DNA from 3 places in the Streptomyces sp. NPDC086077 genome. Region 1 is predicted to be linked to each of the others. Evidence: riboswitches for the same ligand, from Rfam matches in the RefSeq annotation. Region 1 holds a riboswitch; each other region holds the start of a gene.

The links. Region 1 has a riboswitch for cobalamin ahead of AB0O67_RS08620 (energy-coupling factor ABC transporter permease). Riboswitches for the same ligand answer to the same signal wherever they lie in the genome.
Region 2: it holds a riboswitch for cobalamin, as region 1 does, so the genes downstream of both, AB0O67_RS03635 (prenyltransferase/squalene oxidase repeat-containing protein) here and AB0O67_RS08620 (energy-coupling factor ABC transporter permease) in region 1, are expected to answer to the same signal.
Region 3: it holds a riboswitch for cobalamin, as region 1 does, so the genes downstream of both, AB0O67_RS35710 (ribonucleoside-diphosphate reductase subunit alpha) here and AB0O67_RS08620 (energy-coupling factor ABC transporter permease) in region 1, are expected to answer to the same signal.

What each region holds. Positions count from the first base shown of each region.
Region 1 is NZ_JBFBJT010000019.1:58,016-63,126, forward strand. Features, by position in the region: gene cbiQ (cobalt ECF transporter T component CbiQ) at 1-496, opposite strand, end outside; gene AB0O67_RS08615 (energy-coupling factor ABC transporter substrate-binding protein) at 502-861, opposite strand; gene AB0O67_RS08620 (energy-coupling factor ABC transporter permease) at 858-1,565, opposite strand; cobalamin riboswitch at 1,599-1,783, opposite strand; gene AB0O67_RS08625 (tetratricopeptide repeat protein) at 2,071-3,513, shown strand; gene AB0O67_RS08630 (hypothetical protein) at 4,781-5,032, shown strand.
Region 2 is NZ_JBFBJT010000007.1:33,198-38,308, reverse strand. Features, by position in the region: gene AB0O67_RS03645 (energy-coupling factor transporter transmembrane component T) at 1-131, opposite strand, end outside; gene AB0O67_RS03640 (SCO2322 family protein) at 124-759, opposite strand; gene AB0O67_RS03635 (prenyltransferase/squalene oxidase repeat-containing protein) at 756-1,976, opposite strand; cobalamin riboswitch at 2,094-2,219, opposite strand; gene AB0O67_RS03630 (MBL fold metallo-hydrolase) at 2,538-3,560, opposite strand; gene AB0O67_RS03625 (aldehyde dehydrogenase) at 3,736-5,111, shown strand, end outside.
Region 3 is NZ_JBFBJT010000240.1:1,570-6,680, reverse strand. Features, by position in the region: gene mctP (monocarboxylate uptake permease MctP) at 1-1,306, shown strand, start outside; gene AB0O67_RS35715 (GNAT family N-acetyltransferase) at 1,415-1,921, shown strand; cobalamin riboswitch at 1,938-2,115, shown strand; gene AB0O67_RS35710 (ribonucleoside-diphosphate reductase subunit alpha) at 2,238-4,601, shown strand; gene AB0O67_RS35705 (ribonucleotide-diphosphate reductase subunit beta) at 4,601-5,111, shown strand, end outside.

The sequences.
Region 1 (5,111 bases):
GCGCGTCGCGGATCCGGCGTACGGAGTCGAGGAGCAGGAAGCTCATGCGGTACGTCACCAGGGCCACGTCGACGACGGGCGCGGGGACGCCGGCCCGGACCAGGCGGGGCAGCAGGTCGGACATCGGGGTGGTGAACGCGAACAGCAGCACACCGAGGGAGGCCGCAGAGGTGCGCAACAGCAGCTCCCCGGCACGCAGCGCGCCGCCGTCGGCGACACCGACGAACCCGTCCGGGCCGCTGACCCGCACGAGCAACGGCAGCGCGCCGGTGACGCAGAAGCCCAGCGGCACGCGGTACGCGAGCCAGAGCCGCCGCCCGGGCACGCCCGCCGGCCCGAGCAGCACGGCCAGCGCCGTCACCAGCACCAGCGCGGCCCCCGGCCAGGGCGGCAACGAGATCGCGAGCACCGTGAGTCCCAGCCCGAGCACGGCCTTGTCCACGGGATGGCGGCGGCGCCAGCGACTGCTGTGCGCCGCCGCGTCGATCGGCAGCACGAGGCTCAGGCCCCTTCGGCTCCGTCGGGCTCGGGCACCCGCACCCCGCCCCGCTGCTCCCTGACCCGGGCCTCACCCTGACGACGCCCCCGCCGGACCCCGAAGTAGTACGCGAGCGCGCCCGCGCCGACCGCCGCCTGAAGGGCGAACAGCCCGGACTCGATCTCACCCGACGGCGGCTCGTACAGCGGCGAGAACCAGGGCTCGTAGTCCGGGTCCAGTTCGGTGATCGCGGTCTCCGCCTCGGCGTCGGCGCCGGTGAACGGCTCCTCCTTGTGGTCGCCGAGCCCGAACACCAGCGGCAGCACCGCGAGGGCGGCCACGGCGAGCAGCAGCAGGAGGTTGATCCTCGTGTTGCGCTTCATCGGGCCACCGCCTCGGTACCGCTGTGCTCGCTGCCGGTCTTCTTGGTGAGCAGCACGCCCAGCCGGGTCAGTTCACCCTTGCTGGACTGCACGAGCAGCCGCATCACCAGCACCGTGAGCAGCCCCTCGCTCACCGCGAGCGGGATCTGCGTGACCGCGAAGATGGAGCCGAACTTGCCGAGCGCGCCCAGGAATCCGCTGCTCGGGTCGGGGAAGGCGAGCGCCAGCTGGACGCTGGTGACGCAGTACGTGGACAGGTCCGCGACGAACGCGCCGAAGAAAACGGCGACCATCAGCGGCACGTCGTACCGCCGCAGCAGCCGGTAGATGCCGTACCCGGCCCAGGGGCCGATGATCGCCATCGAGAAGACGTTGGCGCCGAGCGTGGTCAGCCCGCCGTGCGCCAGCAGCAACGCCTGGAACAGCAGGGTGATGGTGCCGAGCACCGCCATGACCGGCGGCCGGAACAGGATGGCGCCCAGTCCCGTGCCGGTGGGATGCGAGCAGCTTCCGGTCACGGACGGCAGTTTCAGCGCCGACAGGACGAAGGTGAAGGCGCCCGAGGCGCCGAGGAGCAGGGTGCTCTCGGGATGTTCCCTGACCTCACGGGTGAGGGAGCGGACTCCGTGGACGACGAACGGCGCGGACGCGGCACCCCAGGCGATCGCGTGCGCCGGAGGCAGAAAACCCTCGGCTATGTGCATGGCTTCAGCAGACCCTCTCCAGCACCTCGTGGATGGTGTACAACGTGCCTCGGCCGGTCTCCTGGCTGACGGGTGACACCGCCCGTGCTCCGCCTTCCCGGGTCACTAGGACCCAGTGGCTGCCCCTGAGGGCCGGAGCCGGACTTCCCGATCACAGTGGCGAGGGCCGCACCGGTATCGCACCGGATTTCCCGTTCACCAAGGCGTGGTGACAGTAGTGCGCCCGCGGGTGTGGTGACAAGCGGCGCATCGGGGGTGCGAAGGCGCTGGTCACGCGGCGCACCGAGGTGACGCGAGACGCCGGCGTCCCTGTTCGCCGGGGGGTTCGGGGCCCCTCCCGGCGGGGGCACCGTAGAAAGGGCGTGCCGAATCGCTGGACAGCAACGGCAAAGAGACATAAGTGAGTTGAGAGGCCGTGGCCGGCCGGGGGGCACGCCGAAGCCGGGGTCCGGTGACTCCGGCACCGAAGGCTGCTTTCGGAACCATTCACACCAGGGGGAGCACGATGGACGAACCGACCCACACCATGCCCTTCGCGCCACCGCCCGAGCCGCCCAGGCCGCCCGGGCCGCCCCGCCCACAGCACCACGACCCCCTGGCCGCCGCCCTCGGCAACGCCTCCCTGCTCGGCGTCGGCTACTGGCTCCTCGGGCGGCGCGCTCTCGCCGCACTGGCGCTGCTGGGCACGGCCGTTCTCGTCTCCGTGCTCGCCTCCACCGCCGCGTGGGGGTACGAGATCGCCGCGCTGGTGTGGTGGGTCGCGGTCGTCGCCCACGGATGGTTCCTGGCGAGCCGCGGCACCCCGCGCGTCGCGTCCCGCGGGCAGCGCCTGATCGCGCTGTGCGTCACCGTGCCGGTGCTGCTGGCGGTGGGGCTCCTGCGGTACGACGCCGTGCGCATCGGACAGGACGTCACCGAGGCCCGCGACAAGGGCGACTGCGCCGGGGTGTTCCGCGCCCAGGACGAGGTCTGGGCCGGGCACCGCGTGGCCGGCGCCCCGGTCAGCGCCCGGGGCGACGAGGTGGTCGAGGACTGCCGGAACCTGGGGACGGCCGAGGTGCTGCTGGACAGAGGCCTGGGCAACGACACCGACGCGCTGGAGCAGGGCTTCGGCATCCTCACCTCGGTGCTCCGGGAACCCGGCAACGAGCGGACCGTCCGCGCGGTCCTGGACGGCTTCCTCGACGGTCTGCCCACGGACAACCCCTGCGGCACCGTCGGCGTCACCGACTGGCTGCGCGACCGCGAGCCGACCCGCGACCAGCTCGACCGGTCGGCGGGCACCGCGAGCCGCGTCGCGCCCGCCGCGCTCGTCGCCTGCGGTGACAGCCTGATGCAGGGCGGCGACTGGCAGGCCGCCAAGGCGCAGTACCGGCAGCTGCTCGACGAGTACCCCGACGACAGCCTCGGGAGCCGGGCCCGCACCGGCGTCACCAAGGCCACGCAGGCCATCGAGCTGGACAACGTCCGCTCCCTGCTGTCCGGCACGGAGGACGAACAGCCCGAGTACTGCTCCCAGCCGGCCAAGTACAGCGCCGCCAAGCCGATGGGCAAGGGCACCAACCGCGCGCTGTACTTCGGCAACACCGAGTACACGAACCAGCTCCCCGGCAACTGGAAGGCCACCGACGCCGCCCGCGCGGCGGCGGTCGTCTGCGTGGGCGAGCCGGAGTTCGGGACCTCCGTCCAGACGTGCCCGTACCAGGGCCGGAACTCCGGCGCCATCACCTACGTGACCTTTCACAAGATCGCGATCCCGGTGCGGGTCTACGAGGTGCGCACCGGCAAGCTCGTCTCCCGGCGTACGGTCCAGATCAGCGGATCGAGCTGCCCGGCGGTCCTCTCGTACTTCTCCTACGGCGACGACGACACCCCGCCTAGGGACCGGTACGTCACCGACTCCCGGTCCGACGTACGCAACGCGTTCAGGCCACTGACCAACCGGTGACCGGCGGCGCGGGGGAAGGGCCCTGACAGTGGTCCATGACCCGCGCCGCAGCGGGGCAGCCGTGGTCGGCGGCCAGGGGCCTCGGGCGACCGGCCCACGCCTCGCCCCTCGCCCCGAGTCCAGCGATGGTGACGGACTGTACTCAACGGCCGTTGCCGCCAGGCGACTTCGGCCACACCCACACAGGATCGTCGCAGGGTGCCCTGATTACCCCTGGTAATGCCTTAACTGCCTTAACTTCCTTAACTTCCCATGGTTTTCCAGAACTTGAGGCAGACGTACTAGGCCGTCGCCTCGCGACCCGCGACGTCGGTCCCGGGCCGCGACAGCTCGGGTGACGAGAAGCGCCCCATGCGCCTCGCCTCCGGCCCGATGCGCGCGCCGGCCGTACCGGACCTCACGCCGCAGGGCAGCCGCCCCGATCCGGCGCGGATCTCCGGCGAGGAGCCGCGTGCGGCGACATCGCTCCCTTCCCCGCAGCAAGATCGTCGAACGGCGGAGAACAAGGGTCTTCCGTTTCGGGAAACGGAGGCGTAGGTTCCGTGTACCCCGCGCGGCGCCTTCACAGGCTGGCCCGCCAGTTCCGGACGGCGGGCCGCGCGGGGGCCAGACCAACACCGTCTCGGCCGCGCTTCGCCACAGGGCGCTCGCTGCCGGAGCGGTCAGCCGCGGGAGACCCGGTGCTGGTGGCTTCGAGTCCCGGGAGCGCGGGCGGCTCGGGACCGCCCGCCTGGTACGGCCACGCACCGGCCTCGCACACCGGCCTCGCACCGGCCTCGCACCGGCCGTGCACCAGCCGAGTGCGCCGCGGTACGGCCGAGTGCCGCCGCGGTACGGCGGATGGGTGAGTATGCCGGTCGCGGGCAGCCACCGCCGGTCGATCCGCTGGAGCCAGCCCAGGGAGCCGCCCGCCACCGCCGCGAAGAAGTGCGTGATCAGCACGGCCACGCCCAGCAGCGGACGCGGGGCCACGATGCCCCACAGCAGACGTGGAGCGCGCACCCGGGTGACGGAGGATCAGTCATCACGTCGGGGCGACCCTGAGGCCGACGGCGGGAGTGGGACCGCTCACTGCGCAGGCACGATGCCGAACCGGCTGCCGCGGGGGGTACCGGCCGTACAGCCCGCAGCCATTCGTGGCCGATGGAGCCTCAGAACCCCTGGATGGACTTCCCGATGAGCGCCGAGGGAGAAGTCGATCTAGCCTCCGAAATGAGCGCTGAGTGGATCTTTCGGCAGCGCTCCCTATTCGGCCCAAGGAGGAGATATGCGCAGGTTTCACAAGGCCGCTGTTGCGACCGTCATCATAAGTAGTGTCAGTTTCATGGGTATCTGCCCCGCCACCGCCGCAGTCGCGCAAGGTCCACATGGCGGCGGATGCAGATCCCACGACTTGAACATCGACATCCTGGGTCAGGTGGGCATCCTCAACGGCCTCGGCGGAAACCTCATCAACGGTGAGGGCGACCCAGGTGCACAGGTCACTGACATCGGTTCCGATTGTGACGACGACCATTAGTCGACTCACATAGCCAACCGAATGGGCACCCGGCGCTCGGACCCTCATCCAGGCGCCCGTCCATGAGTGGCCGCTTGCG
Region 2 (5,111 bases), on a different contig from region 1:
CCCAGGGCAAGGGACCAGAGCCACCAGGCACCGGGGTGGACGGGCACGGAGTACCGGCGCCGAGGGGCGGGGACGCCCGCCCGCGCCGACGGGATGCCGCGACCGTCCGCCCCCGAGCCCGTGTCAGCCATGCCTGTGCCGGCGGGCCTGCCAGCCGACTGCCGCGCCCAGTACCGCCACCGCCGCCACCCCGGCGACGATGCCCAGCGACGGACCGCCGCCGCTCCCGGCCTCCGACGCCGGCGACGCCTTCCTCTCCGACGAGACCTGCTCCCCGCAGCCCTTCTCCGGATAGCCGCCGATCGCGCACAACAGGGCGTCGGCGTCGTAGCGCAGAGGCTTGGCGACCGCCGCCAGGGCGTCCGCCGTCGTCCCGTCCGGGGCGAGCCGGGCGCAGGCCGTGCGGGACGCGGGCGGGGTCTCGCCGGAGGGGGCGTCCGACGCCGTGCCGAAGTCGATGACCAGGGCCACCCGCTTCTGGCCGTCCCGCGCGGGGGTGCCGGCGCAGATCGTCGTGAAGCCGGCCTCGCCGCGCGGCTGGGAGGCGTCCTGGGAGTCCTCGCTGACGGCGAAGCGGAAGCCCTGGACGGAGCCGTCGGCGGGGCGGGCGGTGGAGGGACCCTGGGTGGCGTACGTCCACGCCTCGCCGTCGCGCTCCCAGAACGACCAGTAGCGGTAGCCGGTGGCCTGGGCCGGGCCCGTGCCGCCCGCCAGGGCGATCAGGAGAGCGGTGAACAGGAGCGCCGCACGGCGTGTCACGGCTGCTGCTTCCGGTTCCGGCCGCTGAGCAGGAAGCCGATGCCGACACCGGCGACCAGGCAGACGCCGACGTACCACCAGACACCGAAGCCGTCCTCCGACTCGGACTTGGCGTCGCTGTCCGCGGCGGCGGTCTGCTTCGCGGCCTGCGGGGCGGGCCCCGACGCGCCCAGCAGCCGCACGAGGTCCGTGCCGCCGAAGTCGCGCGGGTCGGCGCCGGCCGCGTGCGCGGCGAGGATCAGCTGGGCGTGGGCGGCGGGGCCGCTCTGCCTGGCCCACGTGGTGGCGTTCCGCTCAAGCCACTTGAGGGGCCCGGCCGCCTGCTCGGCACCACCCTGGGCGGCGAGGGCCACGACGGCGTCGGCGGTGTTGCCGTAGTCCGGCTGGTCCTCGGCACCGGCGAGCGCCGACATGAGGTGGCCGTCCGCGGCGAGCGCGTCGGAGAGGTAGGAGGCGCCGTTCGCGGCGGCCTGCTCGGGGGTGAGGTCGTCGCCGTCGGTGCAGGAGGGCGCGGCCCCGGTGCCGGCGGCCTCGGCGGTCAGGCCCTTGCCGAGCGCGCCCAGCACACCGGCCGCGGTGGCGTCCGCGTTGGCGGCGAGGGCACCCTTCTCGTCCGGCTGGTAGGCGAAGGCGCCGGCGCCCTTGTCGTCGTCGCACGGTATGGCGAACGTCAGCAGGGCGTCGAAGGGAGACCTGCCGCCCTTGACGACGTCGTTCGGCTGTTCGCCGGCGGCGGAGAGGGCGCCGATCACCAGGGAGGTCGAGTTGGCGTCGCTGGGGCTGCCGGCGGTGTAGCCCCAGCCGCCGTCCTTGTTCTGCGCGGACTTCAGCCACGTGACGGCCTTGCCGGTGACGGCGTCGTGCCCGCCGAGCGCGGCGAGCGCCTGCACGGCGGCGGAGGTCATGTTGGTGTCGACCGGCGTCCTGGCGTCGCAGGCTTTGGCGGTGTCGGCGCGGTACGGCGCGAACGCGCCGTCGGCGCACTGCTGTCCGGCGAGCCAGTCCACGGCCGAGGCGGCGGGCCGCACGCCGACGGCGTCCTGGGCGAGCAGGGCGAGCGACTGGCGCCACACGCCGTCGTAGGTCGGGTCGCCCGTGCCGTACAGGCCCGAGGGCAGCGACGGCGAGGGGCTCGCGGCGTGGGCGACCGGGGTCGCGGCGGCACCGATCACTGCGGTGACGGCCAGGGCCGCTGCGCTGCGGCGGACGACGTTCATGATCGGCGGGTGCCTCTCCCTGCGGGGGAGCCGCGCAGCACGGGCAACCCCCGGGCGGCTCGGCTCCGTATACCTCGACGGTGCCGTACACCGGCCGGTTGCCGGTGCACTTGAGCCGGTCACGCTTCCGTGCGGGGCGGTCCGGCTCACAGCCTCGGCTGCTCACGGTTGCGGGTCAGCGCCGGATTTGCACCGGCTTTCCCCCGTACGGGTGTGATGACGACCGGGCCACTCTACCCGCCCGTAGCCGAACCCCCCGTGGGGCGCCGGTCACACCCGGCCGGGGCTAGGCGCGGGTCCTGACCAGGCCCGCCGCACGGCAGCGGCCGACCGGGCCGGACTCGTGGCCGTGTGCCGGCCGAGCGCGCACGGCCCCGGCACGGCGGGCGGCGGCACGGCCCCGCGGCGCCGTAGTCGCGGCCACGCCATGCGAACTCCCGTGGAGGACAAGGGATGAGAGAAGGGGGCAGGAAGTACGAGCGGCGGTGGCCGCCGTCGTCCGGGGACCGGGCCGAATCCACCGGAGGTCCGGCGCGGGCTCGTCCAGGTGCCGCGAAGGCCTCAGACCGCCACGTACGTGACCGGATCGCTCCCCGGCACCGCCTCCGCCCGCCCCAGCTTCACCAGGCGGCGCAGATGGGCCTCCGCCTCAGAGACGGCGATGTTGCGGGAACCGTAGGGGATATGGGCCCAGGGGCGGTTCCAGTCCATGCGCTCGGCGAGCTGCCAGGGGGTGAGGGGCTCGGTCAGGAGCACCAGCAGACCGGTGAGACGCGCCTCGTGATGGGTGAGCAACTCCGCCACCCGGGCAGGGGCGTCGGTGAAGGCGTGCTGGTGCGCCGGGAGGACCTCGGCGGGCCCGAGGCGGGCGACGCGCTCCAGGGAGGCCAGGTAGTCGCCGAGCGGGTCGGTGACGGTCGTGTCGTCCGGGTCCTCGTACAGGCCGATGTGCGGGGTGATCCCGGGCAGCACGTGGTCGCCGGAGAACAGGCGGCCGTGGCCCGGGAGCCGGGCAGGGTGCTCCTCCTCCAGGTGCAGGCAGACATGGCCCGGCGTGTGGCCCGGCGTCCAGATCGCGCGCAGCCGGCGGCCGGGGAGGTCGAGCAGCTCGCCGGGGACGATCTCGCGGTCGGGGAGGGCGGGGGAGAGGCCGGGGAGGCGGCCGCGGGCGGTGCGCAGGGGGGCGATGTGGGCCTCGGGGGCGCCGGCCGCGGTGAGCTTGTCCGCCATGTACGAGAACCAGTGCTCGGGACGGGCCTCGTGCGTGCGGCGCACCACCGCCGCGTCCGCCGCGTGCATCGCGATCCACGCCCCCGACGCCTCCCGCACCCGGCCCGACAGGCCGTGGTGGTCGGGGTGGTGGTGGGTGACGACCACGCCGTGCACCTCGGCGGCCGAGGTGCCGCACGCCGCGAGCCCCGCGGCGAGGGTGTCCCAGGACGCCGGATCGTCCCAGCCGGTGTCGATCAGCACCGGGCCGGCGTCGGTGTCGACGACGTGCACGAGGGTGTGGCCGAGGGGGTTGCCCGGGATGGGGACCTTCAGGGACCGTACGCCGCCGCCGTGGTCGTGCACCTGCGTCATGGGTTCCCCCGATCGCCACCGTGCGGTCACTATAACTAGAACACGTTTCCATGGGAGCCCGAGTCGCCGGTTCCGGGCCGTGGACTCCTCCGGGGCGAGCTGGTATCAGTCCTCGTAGTCCGCATATCTGATGGAGTGTCAGAGGCGCGGCGTCGGGATCAGGGAGGCAGTCGCCATGACGGAGCTCGTGGAACACGGACAGCTGTTCATCGGCGGGGAGTTGACCGATCCCCTCGGCAAGGACGTCATCGAGGTGGTCTCCCCGCACACCGAGGAGGTCATCGGGCGCGTGCCGCACGCCTCGGCGGAGGACGTGGACCGGGCGCTCGCGGCCGCCCGCCGGGCCTTCGACGAGGGGCCCTGGCCACGGATGTCCCTCGACGAGCGGATCGCGGTCGTCGGGCGGATCAAGGACGGCATCGCCGCCCGGCACGAGGAGATCGCCCGCGTGATCTCGTCCGAGAACGGGTCGCCGTACTCCTGGAGCGTCCTCGCGCAGGCGCTCGGCGCGATGATGGTCTGGGACGCGGCGATCCGGGTCGCCCGTGACTTCCCGTACGAGGAGACGCGCGACGGCGTGCTCGGACGGCTCCTCGTGCGGCGCGAACCGGTCGGGGTCGTCGCGGCGGTGGTGCCCTGGAACGTCCCGCAGTTCGTGGCCGCCGCCAAGCTCGCCCCCGCGCTGCTGACCGGCTGCACGGTCGTCCTCAAGCCCTCACCGGAGTCGCCGCTGGACGCGTATCTGCTCGGTGAGATCGCGCGGGAGGCCGGGCTCCCGGAGGGCGTGCTGTCGATCCTGCCCGCCGACCGTGAGGTGAGCGAGTACCTCGTGGCGCATCCTGCGATCGACAAGGTGTCGTTCACGGGGTCGGTGGCGGCGGGGCGGCGCGTGATGGAGGTCGCCGCGCGCAACCTGACCCGGGTCACCCTGGAGCTGGGCGGCAAGTCGGCGGCGGTCGTGCTGCCGGACGCGGACGTGGAGACCGCCGTGGCCGGGATCGTGCCGGCGGCCTGGATGAACAACGGGCAGGCCTGTGTGGCGCAGACCCGGATCCTGCTGCCGCGCTCGCGCTACCCGGAGTTCGCGGAGGCGTTCGCGGCGGCCGCGAGCGCGCTCGTCGTCGGCGACCCGCTGGACCCGGCGACGCAGGTGGGGCCGCTGGTCGCCCGGCGGCAGCAGCGGCGCAGCCTCGACTACATCCGCATCGGCCAGGAGGAGGGCGCCAAGATCCTCACGGGCGGCGGGCGCCCGGCGGGCCTGGAGCGCGGCTGGTACGTCGAACCGACCCTCTTCGGGGACGTCGACAACTCCATGCGGATCGCCCGCGAGGAGATCTTCGGCCCGGTGATCTGCCTCCTGCCGTACGGCGACGAGGCCGAGGCCGTGAGGATCGCGAACGACTCCGAGTACGGGCTGAGCGGCAGCGTGTGGACCGCCGACGTGGGCCGCGGCATCGAGGTCGCCCGCCAGGTCCGTACCGGCACGTACTCGGTGAACACCTTCAGCCTCGACATGCTCGGCCCGTTCGGCGGCTACAGGAACTCAGGCCT
Region 3 (5,111 bases), on a different contig from region 1:
GCTGTGGTCGGTCTCCCACAAGCACGGCTACGTCACCACCTCGGACTTCGTCCGCGGCCGCTTCGGCTCCAAGGGGCTCTCCCTCGCGGTCGCGGTCACGGGCATCCTCGCGACCATGCCGTACATCGCCCTCCAGCTGGTCGGCATCCAGGCCGTGCTGGACGTGATGGGCATCGGCGGCGGCGAGGACACCAACTGGTTCATCAAGGACCTGCCGCTGCTGATCGCCTTCGGTGTGCTGGCCGCGTACACGTACTCGTCGGGTCTGCGGGCGCCGGCCCTGATCGCGTTCGTCAAGGACGCGCTGATCTACATCGTGATCGCCGTCGCCATCATCTACATCCCGATCAAGCTGGGCGGCTTCGACGACATCTTCGCCGCGGCGAACGACAAGTACACGGAGGCCGGTGCGGGCGGACTGGTGCCGACCGCCGCCTCGCAGTGGACGTACGCCACGCTGGCACTGGGCTCGGCGCTCGCCCTGTTCATGTACCCGCACAGCGTCACGGCCGTGCTGTCCAGCCGCAGCCGGGACGTGATCCGCCGCAACTCCACGATCCTGCCGCTGTACTCGCTGATGCTGGGCCTGCTGGGCCTGCTCGGCTTCATGGCGATCGCGGCCGGCATCAAGGTCGAGAACGGCCAGCTGGCGATCCCCCAGCTGTTCGAGACCATGTTCCCGGACTGGTTCACCGGCGTCGCGTTCGCGGCGATCGGCATCGGCGCGCTGGTCCCGGCGGCCATCATGTCGATCGCGGCGGCCAACCTCTTCACCCGCAACATCTACAAGGACTTCCTCAAGCCGGACGCCACGCCCGCGCAGGAGACCAAGGTCTCCAAGCTGGTGTCCCTGCTGGTGAAGGTCGGCGCCCTCGTCTTCGTCCTCGGGATGGACAAGACGGTCGCGATCAACTTCCAGCTGCTGGGCGGCATCTGGATACTGCAGACCATGCCCGCCCTGGTCGGCGGCCTGTTCACCCGCTGGTTCCACCGCTGGGCGCTGCTGGCAGGCTGGGCGGTCGGCATGACCTACGGCACGGTCGCGGCGTACGGCGTCGCCTCCCCGACGCAGAAGCACTTCGGCGGCTCCTCGGCGGAGATCCCCGGCATCGGCGAGATCGGGTACATCGGCCTCACGGCGTTCGTCCTGAACCTGGTGGTCACGGTGGTCCTCACCTTCGTCCTGAAGGCCGTGAAGGCCCCCGAGGGCGTCGACGAGACGAAGCCCGGGGACTACACGGCGGACGCCGGCGACCCGGGAGTCCAGGTGGAGCTGCCGCCGGCGACGGCGGGAGCCGCCCACTGAGACGCGCCCCGTAGGGGCGCGGGGACTGCACGACCAGCCCACGGACAACCCGCAGCGGGCCGCCGGCACTGAGCCACACGGCGGCCCGCTGTCGTACACACTCCCCCCATGGACATCGAAATCCGCCCCGCGCGCCACGCCGAGTTCGCCGGTCTCGGCGAGATCACCGCGCAGGCCTACCTCCAGGACGGCCTTCTGGACTTCGGCGAGCACGACGAGTACCTCGGCGAACTGCGAGACGTCGCCAAGCGCGCCGCCGCCGCGGAGGTACTCGTGGCCGTCGAGCGCCAACGTGTCCTGGGAGGCGTCACCTTCGTCCCGTCCGGCGGCCCCATGGCCGACATAGCCGGCCCCTCGGAGGCCGAGATCCGTATGCTCGCCGTCGCCCGGGAGGCCCGCGGCCGAGGCGTCGGCGAGGCCCTCGTGCGCGCCTGTCTCGACCGCGCCCGCGCCGTCGAGGGCTGCACCGGGATCGTCCTGTCGACCCAGCGGACCATGCGCAGCGCCCACCGCATCTACGAACGACTGGGCTTCACCCGCACCCCGGAGCGCGACTGGAACCCCCTCCCGGACCTCGACGACATCACGCTTCTCACCTACCAGTTGACGCTCTGAAGTCATCGGCGACACAACATATGGGGGTGCCGTCGGCACCCGGCACTAGATGTATGCTCATGCTCGCTGTCGCCGCAGGGGAATCCGGTGCGAATCCGGAACTGTCCCGCAACGGTGTACTTGCGTGTGTCCGCCCTGAAAAGGGGGTGCCCGCCTGGTCAGTCCGAGGACCTGCCGACAGCGCGCCCGGCCGTCCGGCTCGGGCGCCCTGACGTCCGGGTCTCGTGGAATGGGCCGGTGGACGCGACGCCCTGTGCGCTCGTGTGCTGCCCCCTGCCCTCCGCAAGGCCCCGTGCCGAGCGAGGGAGAGCCCCACGTGACCATCGCGCCAGCCGAACCGGCCGCAGCGACAACGGTGGAAGTGGAACCCGACGGTCCCGGAACCGCGTTGCTGCGGACCCTGACCGAGCTGACCGCCGACCTCCCCGACGCCGATCCCGGCCGGGTCGCCGCCGCCGCGCTGCGTGGCCGTTCCGCCCGGGCGGACGAGAGCGAACTGCGGGAGCTGGCCACGGAGGCCGCCGCCGGCCTGATCTCCGAGGACCCCGCCTACTCCCGTCTCGCCGCGCGGCTGCTGACCGGCTCCATCGCCGCCGAGGCCGCCTCCCAGGGCGTCACGTCCTTCACGGAGTCCGTCGCCGTGGGGCACCGGGAAGGGCTGATCGCCGACCGTACGGCCGCGTTCGTGCGCCTGCACGCCGACCGCCTGGACACCCTGATCGACCGGAACGCCGACGACCGCTTCGGCTACTTCGGCCTGCGCACCCTGCACAGCCGCTACCTGCTCCGGCACCCGATCACCCGCAAGGTCGTCGAGACGCCCCAGTACTTCATGCTGCGCGTCGCCGCGGGTCTCGCCGAGGACGACACCACCCGGTCGCTGGACGAAGTCGCCGCGCTCTACGGGCTCATGAGCCGCCTCGACTACCTCCCCTCGTCCCCCACCCTCTTCAACTCCGGCACCCGGCACCCCCAGATGTCGTCCTGCTACCTGCTGGACTCCCCCAAGGACGAGCTGGACTCCCTCTACGAGCGCTACCACCAGGTCGCCCGGCTCTCCAAGCACGCCGGCGGCATCGGCCTCTCGTACTCCCGGATCCGCTCCCGCGGCTCCCTGATCCGCGGCACCAACGGTCACTCCAACGGCATCGTCCCGTTCCTGAAGACGCTGGACGCCTCGGTCGCCGCCGTGAACCAGGGTGGCCGGCGCAAGGGTGCGGCCGCCGTCTACCTGGAGACCTGGCACTCCGACATCGAGGAGTTCCTTGAGCTGCGGGACAACACCGGTGAGGACGCCCGCCGCACGCACAACCTCAACCTCGCGCACTGGATCCCGGACGAGTTCATGCGGCGGGTGAACGCGGACGCGCCGTGGTCGCTGTTCTCGCCGTCGGACGTGCCCGAACTGGTCGACCTGTGGGGCGAGGAGTTCGACGCGGCTTACCGCGAGGCCGAGAGGAAGGGCCTGGCGAAGAAGTCGCTTCCCGCCCGTGAGCTGTACGGCCGGATGATGCGCACCCTCGCGCAGACCGGCAACGGCTGGATGACCTTCAAGGACGCCGCCAACCGCACCGCCAACCAGACCGCCGAGCCGGGCCACGTCGTCCACTCCTCGAACCTCTGCACGGAGATCCTGGAGGTCACGGACGACGGCGAGACGGCCGTCTGCAACCTGGGCTCGGTCAACCTGGGCGCGTTCGTCGTTGACGGCGGCATCGACTGGGAGCGGCTGGACGCCACCGTCCGCACCGCCGTGACCTTCCTCGACCGCGTGGTCGACATCAACTTCTACCCGACCGAGCAGGCGGGCCGCTCCAACGCCCGGTGGCGCCCCGTCGGCCTCGGCGCGATGGGCCTGCAGGACGTCTTCTTCAAGCTGCGGGTGCCCTTCGACTCACCCGAGGCGAAGGCGCTGTCCACCCGGATCGCCGAGCGGATCATGCTCGCCGCGTACGAGGCGTCCGCCGACCTCGCCGAGCGCAACGGCCCGCTGCCCGCCTGGGACAAGACCCGTACCGCACGGGGCGTGCTGCACCCCGACCACTACGGCGTCGAGCCGACCTGGCCGGAGCGCTGGGCGGCGCTGCGCGAGCGGATCGCCGCGGTCGGCATGCGCAACTCCCTGCTGCTGGCCATCGCGCCCACCGCCACGATCGCCTCGATCGCCGGTGTCTACGAGTGCATCGAGCCACAGGTGTCGAACCTCTTCAAGCGCGAGACGCTGTCCGGCGAGTTCCTCCAGGTCAACTCCTACCTGGTGCAGGAGCTGAAGGCCCTCGGCGTCTGGGACGCCCGCACCCGTGAGGCGCTGCGCGAGGCGAACGGCTCGGTGCACGACTTCGCCTGGATCCCGGAGGACGTACGGCAGCTGTACCGCACGGCGTGGGAGCTGCCGCAGCGCGGGCTGATCGACATGGCTGCCGCGCGCACCCCGTACCTCGACCAGGCCCAGTCGCTGAACCTGTTCCTGGAGACGCCGACCATCGGCAAGCTCTCCTCGATGTACGCGTACGCCTGGAAGTCGGGCCTGAAGACGACGTACTACCTGCGCTCCCGCCCCGCGACCCGCATCGCCCGCGCGGCCCAGGCGCAAGCCACCATCCCCGTCCAGGCGACCCCGGACCCCGAAGCGGTCGCCTGCTCCCTGGAAAACCCCGAGTCCTGCGAGGCCTGCCAGTGATGTCCACCCGTTCCCAGAACCTTCTCGACCCCGGCTTCGAGCTGACTCTGCGTCCGATGCGCTACCCGGACTTCTACGAGCGCTACCGGGACGCCATCAAGAACACCTGGACCGTGGAGGAGGTCGACCTCCACTCGGACGTCGCCGACCTCGCGAAGCTGTCCCCGATGGAGCAGCACCTGATCGGCCGCCTGGTGGCGTTCTTCGCGACGGGCGACTCGATCGTGGCGAACAACCTGGTGCTGACGCTGTACAAGCACATCAACTCCCCCGAGGCCCGGCTCTACTTGAGCCGCCAGCTGTTCGAGGAGGCCGTGCACGTCCAGTTCTATCTGACCCTGCTGGACACCTACCTCCCCGACCCGGAGGACCGGGCGGCGGCGTTCGACGCCGTCGAGAGCATCCCGTCCATCCGCGAGAAGGCGGAGTTCTGCTTCAAGTGGATCAACGAGGTCGAGAAGCTGGACCGCCTGGAGTCGAAGGCCGACCGCCGCCGCTTCCTGCTCAACC